One region of the Arthrobacter gandavensis genome, then DNA from elsewhere that is predicted to be linked to it. Evidence: predicted binding sites of a transcription regulator. Region 1 holds the regulator's gene; the other holds the start of a gene.
What was found. The regulator HrcA, encoded in region 1, represses chaperone genes, less so after heat shock. The targets are predictions, from matches to a motif close to TTNGCACTCGNNNNNNNCGAGTGCNAA.
Positions count from the first base shown of each region.

Region 2: a site for HrcA is predicted at 1,914-1,940, ahead of groES (co-chaperone GroES). Genes of this name have one in related genera too.

Region 1 is NZ_BAAALV010000001.1:321,459-324,847, reverse strand. Features, by position in the region: gene ABFX29_RS01535 (DUF4870 domain-containing protein) at 1-115, opposite strand, end outside; gene ABFX29_RS01530 (DUF3097 domain-containing protein) at 269-1,111, opposite strand; gene hrcA (heat-inducible transcriptional repressor HrcA) at 1,285-2,298, shown strand; gene dnaJ (molecular chaperone DnaJ) at 2,390-3,389, shown strand, end outside.
Region 2 is NZ_BAAALV010000002.1:1,113,579-1,116,967, forward strand. Features, by position in the region: gene ABFX29_RS08530 (ABC transporter permease) at 1-671, opposite strand, end outside; gene ABFX29_RS08535 (siderophore ABC transporter substrate-binding protein) at 751-1,704, opposite strand; gene groES (co-chaperone GroES) at 2,081-2,377, shown strand; gene groL (chaperonin GroEL) at 2,449-3,389, shown strand, end outside.

The DNA of each region.
Region 1 (3,389 bases):
GGCGGTCTTCCGACGCGGTCAGGGGGAGTGCGTTGGCCGGGGCACCCTGGTAGTCCGGGCGCGCCGGCGAACCGTTGTTATCCGGTTGCGGGTGGTTCGGGCGTGGGTTGGACACGGTTGCTATTCCTTTAACTCTCAGATGGCGCAGGGATCGCCCCCCGCGGGTACCTGTTGTTAGACAAGGGTACTGGCTTCAGCGGCAGGAGCAGGCACCGGGTGTCCCAGCGTGCCGTGCCGCGGGGGAGCCTGCCGGCTCTCCGGCGCACCGCTACTGAACGGTCAGGAAGTCGATGACTTCCTCCACCCGGCCCAGCAGGGACGGCTCCAAATCTGCGTAGGTGCGAACCGAACCCAACAGCTTCTTCCAGCCCATGGCGACGTCGGTATGGTCGCGGTGCGGCCAGCCGAGCCCCTTGAGGATTCCGGTTTTCCAGTCCTCATGCCGCGGGACCGCCGGCCATGCCTCCAAGCCGATTACGTGGGGCTTGATCGCCTGCCAGACATCAACGTACGGGTGGCCGACAATCAGCACGTTCCCGGCGGCTCCGGGCACCCGCATCGCTTCAGCGGCGATGCGCGATTCCTTGGAACCGGACACCAAATGGTCTACGAGGATGCCGAGGCGCCTGCCGGGGCCGGGGGAAAAGCCGCGCACGGCACCGGCCAGGTCATCTACGCCATGGAGGGGTTCGACGACGATGCCTTCGATCCGAAGGTCGTCTCCCCAAACCTTTTCCACCAGTTCCGCGTCGTGCTTGCCTTCAACCCAGATGCGGCTGGCGCGGGCGGTACGGGCACGGACGCCCTCGACGGCGACAGAGCCCGACGCCGTCCGGCGGGCCACGGGGGCAGCCGTCTTGACGGCGGGGATAACTTCGACGGGTTCGCCTTCCAGGAGGAAGCCGAAGCCCAGTTCAAAGGAACGTGTCCGCCCGCGGTAATCCTCCAGTACCACCAGGTGCATTCCGCCGGACTTCTCCGTGCGGAGCACTGCACCTACCCAGCCGGTCTGGACCTCTTCCAGGACCAGGCCTTTTTCGGCGCCCACCTGCCGCAGGGCCTTCCGGGCCGGGGCGGTGATGTCCTGCGGGCCCCATTCGTAGCTGGGCATAAAACCTCGTTCCTGACGACGCGGCGAAGCGCCTGCGCTGGCCGCAGGCACGGAGGAATCAATGCTAGCAACGGGAGCGGATGGTATTAGACTTAGCACTTAGGGACACCGAGTGCTAAGTCTGGCCTGATGACAGCCGCCAGCCAAAGGCCAGTCAGCGAAGGAGGAAACCATTGAGCGAACCACGCAGGCTCGAGGTGCTCCGGGCCATTGTCGAAGATTACGTCCACTCCCGCGAGCCCGTCGGCTCAAAGGCACTGGTTGAACGCCACCACCTGGGGGTTTCCTCCGCGACCATCCGCAATGACATGGCTGTCCTCGAAGAAGAGGGCCTGATCGTTGCCCCGCACACTTCCGCCGGACGCATCCCCACCGATAAGGGCTACCGCCTGTTCGTGGACCAGCTTTCGGACCTGAAGCCGCTTTCGGCTGCCGAACGCCGCGCCATCCAGACGCTTCTGGAAGGCGCGGAGGACATCGACGACATCCTGGACCGCACGGTACGGCTGCTTTCCCAGCTGACCAACCAGGTCGCCGTCGTCCAGTACCCCCATCTGGGCAATGCGAAGGTGCGCCACATCGAGTTTGTCCTGCTGGCGCCGGCCCAGGTCCTGGTAGTCCTGATCTCCACCACTGGCCGGGTGGAGCAGCGCGTCATCACCGCCCCTGCACCAGTGACCGAACAGGACCTGCACGAACTCCGCCAGCATTTCCTGCAGGCACTGGCCGGTACCACGCTGACCCGGATCACCTCCCACCTCGCGGACACCCTGGCCACAGTTCCGGCGCACCTGCGCGGAACCGCGGCGGCGCTGGGGCGGGCACTGGAACAACTGGCCGGGATCAACCGCGAAGACCGGATGGTCATGGCCGGCACAGCGAACCTGGCCCGCGCCACCGGAGACTTCCCGCTGACCATCGGCCCCATCCTGGAAGCCCTCGAAGAGCAGGTAGTCATGCTGCGGCTGCTCTCCGAGATGGAACAGGACGCAAGGGGTGTTTCGGTGCGGATCGGATCCGAGAATCCCTACGGTTCCCTCTCCGAAGCATCCGTCGTAGCCACTGGGTATGGGCCGGATGCTTCCGCTATGGTGGGAATCCTCGGTCCCACCCGGATGGACTATCCCAACACCATGGCAGCGGTCCGAGCCGTTGCCCGCTACCTTTCCCGGGTCCTGAACAACTGACCCACAAGACCGGCAGGCGCCCGAACGGCGCCCTGCGGAAGACTAACCACCCCCGAGGCGGGGGACGCAACACAGGAAGCGATGTGCACGAGTGAGTGATCACTACCAGGTACTCGGCGTTAGCCGGGATGCCACCGGCGAGGAAATCAAGAAGGCCTACCGCAAGCTGGCCCGCAAGCTCCATCCGGACGTGAATACTGCCCCCGGAGCGGCAGACGAGTTCAAGGCCGTTACCCATGCCTATGAGGTCCTCTCCGACCCGCAGAAGCGCCGCGTGTACGACACCACCGGCCAGGAAAACGGCACGGACAACGGTTTTGGCGGCGGCTTCGGCGGCCAGGGCTTCGGCTTCCAGGACATCTTCGACACCTTCTTCGGCGGCGGTGCCCCTGGCGGCGGACGCGGCCCGGCATCGCGTACCCGGCGCGGCCAGGACGCACTGATCAACGTCCGGATCGACCTGAAGGATGCCGTCTTCGGCACCAACAAGAAGATCGACGTCGAGACCGCGGTCCTCTGCCCCACCTGTGAGGGCTCCTGCTGCCAGCCGGGAACCTCACCGCGCACCTGCGACATCTGCCACGGCAGCGGCCAGGTCCAGCGCGCCGTACGTTCAATCCTTGGCCAGGTCATGACGACCGCACCCTGCGGATCCTGCCAGGGGTTTGGAACGGTCATCCCGGATCCGTGCCACGAATGTGCCGGCGAAGGCCGCGTCCGCAGCCGCCGCACCCTGACCATCAAGGTTCCCGCCGGCGTCGCAACCGGCACCCGGATCCAGCTCAGCGGACAGGGCGAAGCCGGAACCGCAGGCGGACCGCAGGGCGACCTGTACGTCGAGATCCGGGTCAACGCCGATCCGGTGTTCCTGCGCGACGGCGATGACCTGCACGCAACGCTGACGGTTCCGATGACGGCGGCCGCGCTGGGCACAGTCATCAACATGGATACCTTTGACGGGGAGCGGGAAATCCAGATCAAGGCCGGAACCCAGTCCGGTGAAGTCACCACGCTCAAGGGCCTTGGCGTGACCCACCTGCGCGGTTATGGCCGGGGTGACCTGATGGTGCACGTCCAGGTGGAGACACCGC
Region 2 (3,389 bases), on a different contig from region 1:
GCCAGGAATCCGATCAGGGTCAGGGCGCCCACGATCCACAGCAGCTCGTAGCGTCCGCGCAGCACGCCGGAGAAGTCCCCGGTCATCCAGGAGTTCAGCGTCTGCAGCAGGTCGAACCGGTAGGCGAAGAACGTGGTGACGGCGGCAATGACACCGCCCAGCATGATGCCGACCAGAGGCACGATCAGGGTGTTGCGCAGCGGAATGCGGCGCAGGATCAGCAGGAAGAGTGCGGTGCCGGCCACGGCGAAGAGGGTTGCCGTGGACATTTTCATAAACAGCGAAGCGCCGGGAATGAGCACCGTCACCACGAGGATGCCCAGGGATGCAGATTCGATGGTGCCCACGGTGGACGGTTCAACGAACTTGTTCCGCGCCATCAGCTGCATGATCAGCCCGGCCACGCTGAGCGCCATGCCGGCGAGGATGATGCTCAGTGTCCGCGGCACCCGGCTGACCCAGAAGATGTTCCAGGCGTGTTCGTCCCCGGCCAGCAGCGAGGACAGGGAAACATCGCTGACCCCCACGAACATGCTCACGATGGCGAGCAGAAGGACGGCGGCGCCGCCCAGGACCAGCATGACTGCCGGGCCGGGGACCCGCCGTCGTGGTCCGGATACGGCAGCGGCCCCGGCAGTGGCCGGAGCTGCGGGGCTGATCTGTGTTGTCATGAGGGTTCCGTCTCCCTCGCTGGCCGGGGCCACCCGAAGGCGGTCCCGGCCAGCGAGGATCTAGCAGGTAAGGGGACGGTTAGGAGATGCCGTCCTGGACAGCGCTGACCATGGCGTCAACGTTGTTCAGGCCGTAGCCCACCAGGTACCAGCTGGAGGAATCGAGCATGGTGATGCGGTCGTTCTTGGCAGCCTTGGTGCCCATGACAAGCTCGTTGTCCAGCACCGCGGAGGCTACTTCACCGGCGTTGCCGACTGCGACGTCGCGGTCGATGACGAACAGGTTGTCCGGGTTGATCTCGGCGACATATTCGAAGGACACGGATTCGCCGTGCTGGGCTTCGGACTTGATGTCAGCAGCCGTGGCAACACCAAGGACGTCGTGGATCAGGCCAAAGCGCGACCCTGCACCGTAAGCAGTCATTTCGCCGCCGCTGGTCATGATGATCAGGCCGTTGCCGGCGTCGGCTGCGGTTGCCTTGGTTTCTTCGACCTTGGAGTCGAGCGCGGCGAGCTTCTCCTCGACTTCGGCTTCCTTGCCGAAGATCTCACCGATGATCTCGGTGTTGGAGATGAAGGAGTTCCAGGGATCCGCAGCGTCAGTGCTGAGGTTGATCGTGGGGGCGATCTTGGAGAACTCTTCGTAGGAGTCGGCGGTGCGGCCGGACATGATGATCAGGTCCGGAGCGCCGGCGCTGATTGCCTCGAAGTCCGGTTCCTTCATGCTGCCGATCTTGGCGTAGTCATCCGAGCCGTACTTGGAGAGGCTTTCGGGGAAGTTTGCTGCCGGGACGCCGTCAACCTCGATGCCGAGGGCGTCGAGGGTGTCGAGTGCACCGAGGTCGAACGTGTAGACGACCTCCGGGTTCACGGGAACCTCCGTGGTGCCCTGGGTGTGCTCCACGGTGACGGTGGTCGACTCTGAGGCTGCGGGTTCAGCGGCGGCGTCGGTCTCCTGGCCGCAGGCGCTTACAGCGAGCAGGGAAACCAGGGCGGTTCCGGCCAGCAGCCGGGACTTGAGGGTGGTCTTCACTTTGGGGGTGCTCCAGATGATCTCTTCGGTTTGGCCTGCCGGCGGATGCCTCCGCCATTAGGTCACAAAATCGTTTGCTAATTTCGCGCGCCATTGAAAACTATCTTGTTAGGCAAGGCTAAGCAACTTACATGAAGGCCTTTGGGTAACGTCCGTTCATCGGGCCGGTGGCCCTGCCCTGGCCTCGAAGGAGAATCTTGCAGACTTTGTTGGCACTCGCCTTGACCGAGTGCTAACCGTTGCATAAAGTCGGAGCTAGCACTCCCCATGTGAGGGTGCTAATTCCTGAGGGAAGCGCCCACCGGCACCCGCGACGACGGCAAGCGCCTACCGACGGTCCACAAACCCGTTAGTAACTAAGCAAAGGAGAGCCCGAGTGTCGGTCTCTATTAAGCCCCTTGAGGATCGCATCGTTGTTCGCCCGCTCGAAGCTGAGCAGACCACGGCCTCCGGCCTGGTTATCCCGGACACCGCTAAGGAAAAGCCCCAGGAAGGTGAAGTCGTAGCAGTCGGCCCCGGCCGCGTTGACGACAACGGCAACCGTGTGCCGATCGATGTTGCTGAAGGCGACGTCGTCATCTACTCGAAGTACGGCGGAACCGAGGTCAAGCAGGGCGGCCAGGAATACCTGGTGCTCTCCGCACGCGACGTGCTGGCCATCGTCGTCAAGTAAGTCTTTGAAGACCCCGGCCAGATTCGGCCGGGGTCTTCTTTTGTAGATGTAGTTCTCGAAAGGACACGCACATGGCAAAGCAGTTGGAGTTCAACGACTCCGCCCGTCGTTCACTGGAAGCCGGTGTCGACAAGCTCGCCAACACCGTCAAGGTCACCCTCGGCCCGCGCGGCCGCAACGTGGTGCTCGCCAAGACCTGGGGCGCACCCACCATCACCAACGACGGCGTCACGATCGCCCGCGAGGTGGAACTCGACGATCCGTATGAGAACCTTGGCGCCCAGCTGGCCAAGGAAGTTGCCACCAAGACCAACGATGTTGCCGGCGACGGCACCACCACCGCAACGGTCCTGGCCCAGGCACTGGTCAAGGAAGGCCTGCGCAACGTAGCCGCAGGCGCGGCTCCCGGTGCCCTGAAGCACGGCATCGAAACCGCTGTTGAAGCAGTGGCCGCACGCCTGCTGGAAAACGCCAAGGAAGTTGAAGGCAACCAGGTTGCGCACGTGGCAGCCATCTCCGCGCAGAGCGAGGAAGTTGGCCAGCTGCTGGCCGAAGCGTTCGACAAGGTCGGCAAGGACGGCGTCATCACCATCGAGGAGTCATCCTCGACGTCCACCGAACTGGTCATCACCGAGGGCATGCAGTTCGACAAGGGTTACCTCTCGCCGTACTTCGTCACCGACGCCGAGCGCCAGGAAGCCGTCCTCGAAGACGCGCTGATCCTGATCAACTCCGGCAAGATCTCCTCGGTTGCCGAATTCCTGCCGCTGCTGGAAAAGGCCCTGCAGGCCTCCAAGCCGCTGTTCATCATTGCCGAAGACGTGGATGGCGAAGCCCTCTCCACCCTGGTGGTCAACAAGATCCGCGGCACGCTGAACGTGGTTGCCGTCAAGGCACCGGGCTTCGGCGACCGCCGCAAGGCCATGATGCAGGACATCGCCACCCTGACCGGTGCCCAGGTTGTGTCTCCGGACCTCGGCCTGAAGCTGGACCAGGTTGGCCTGGAGGTGCT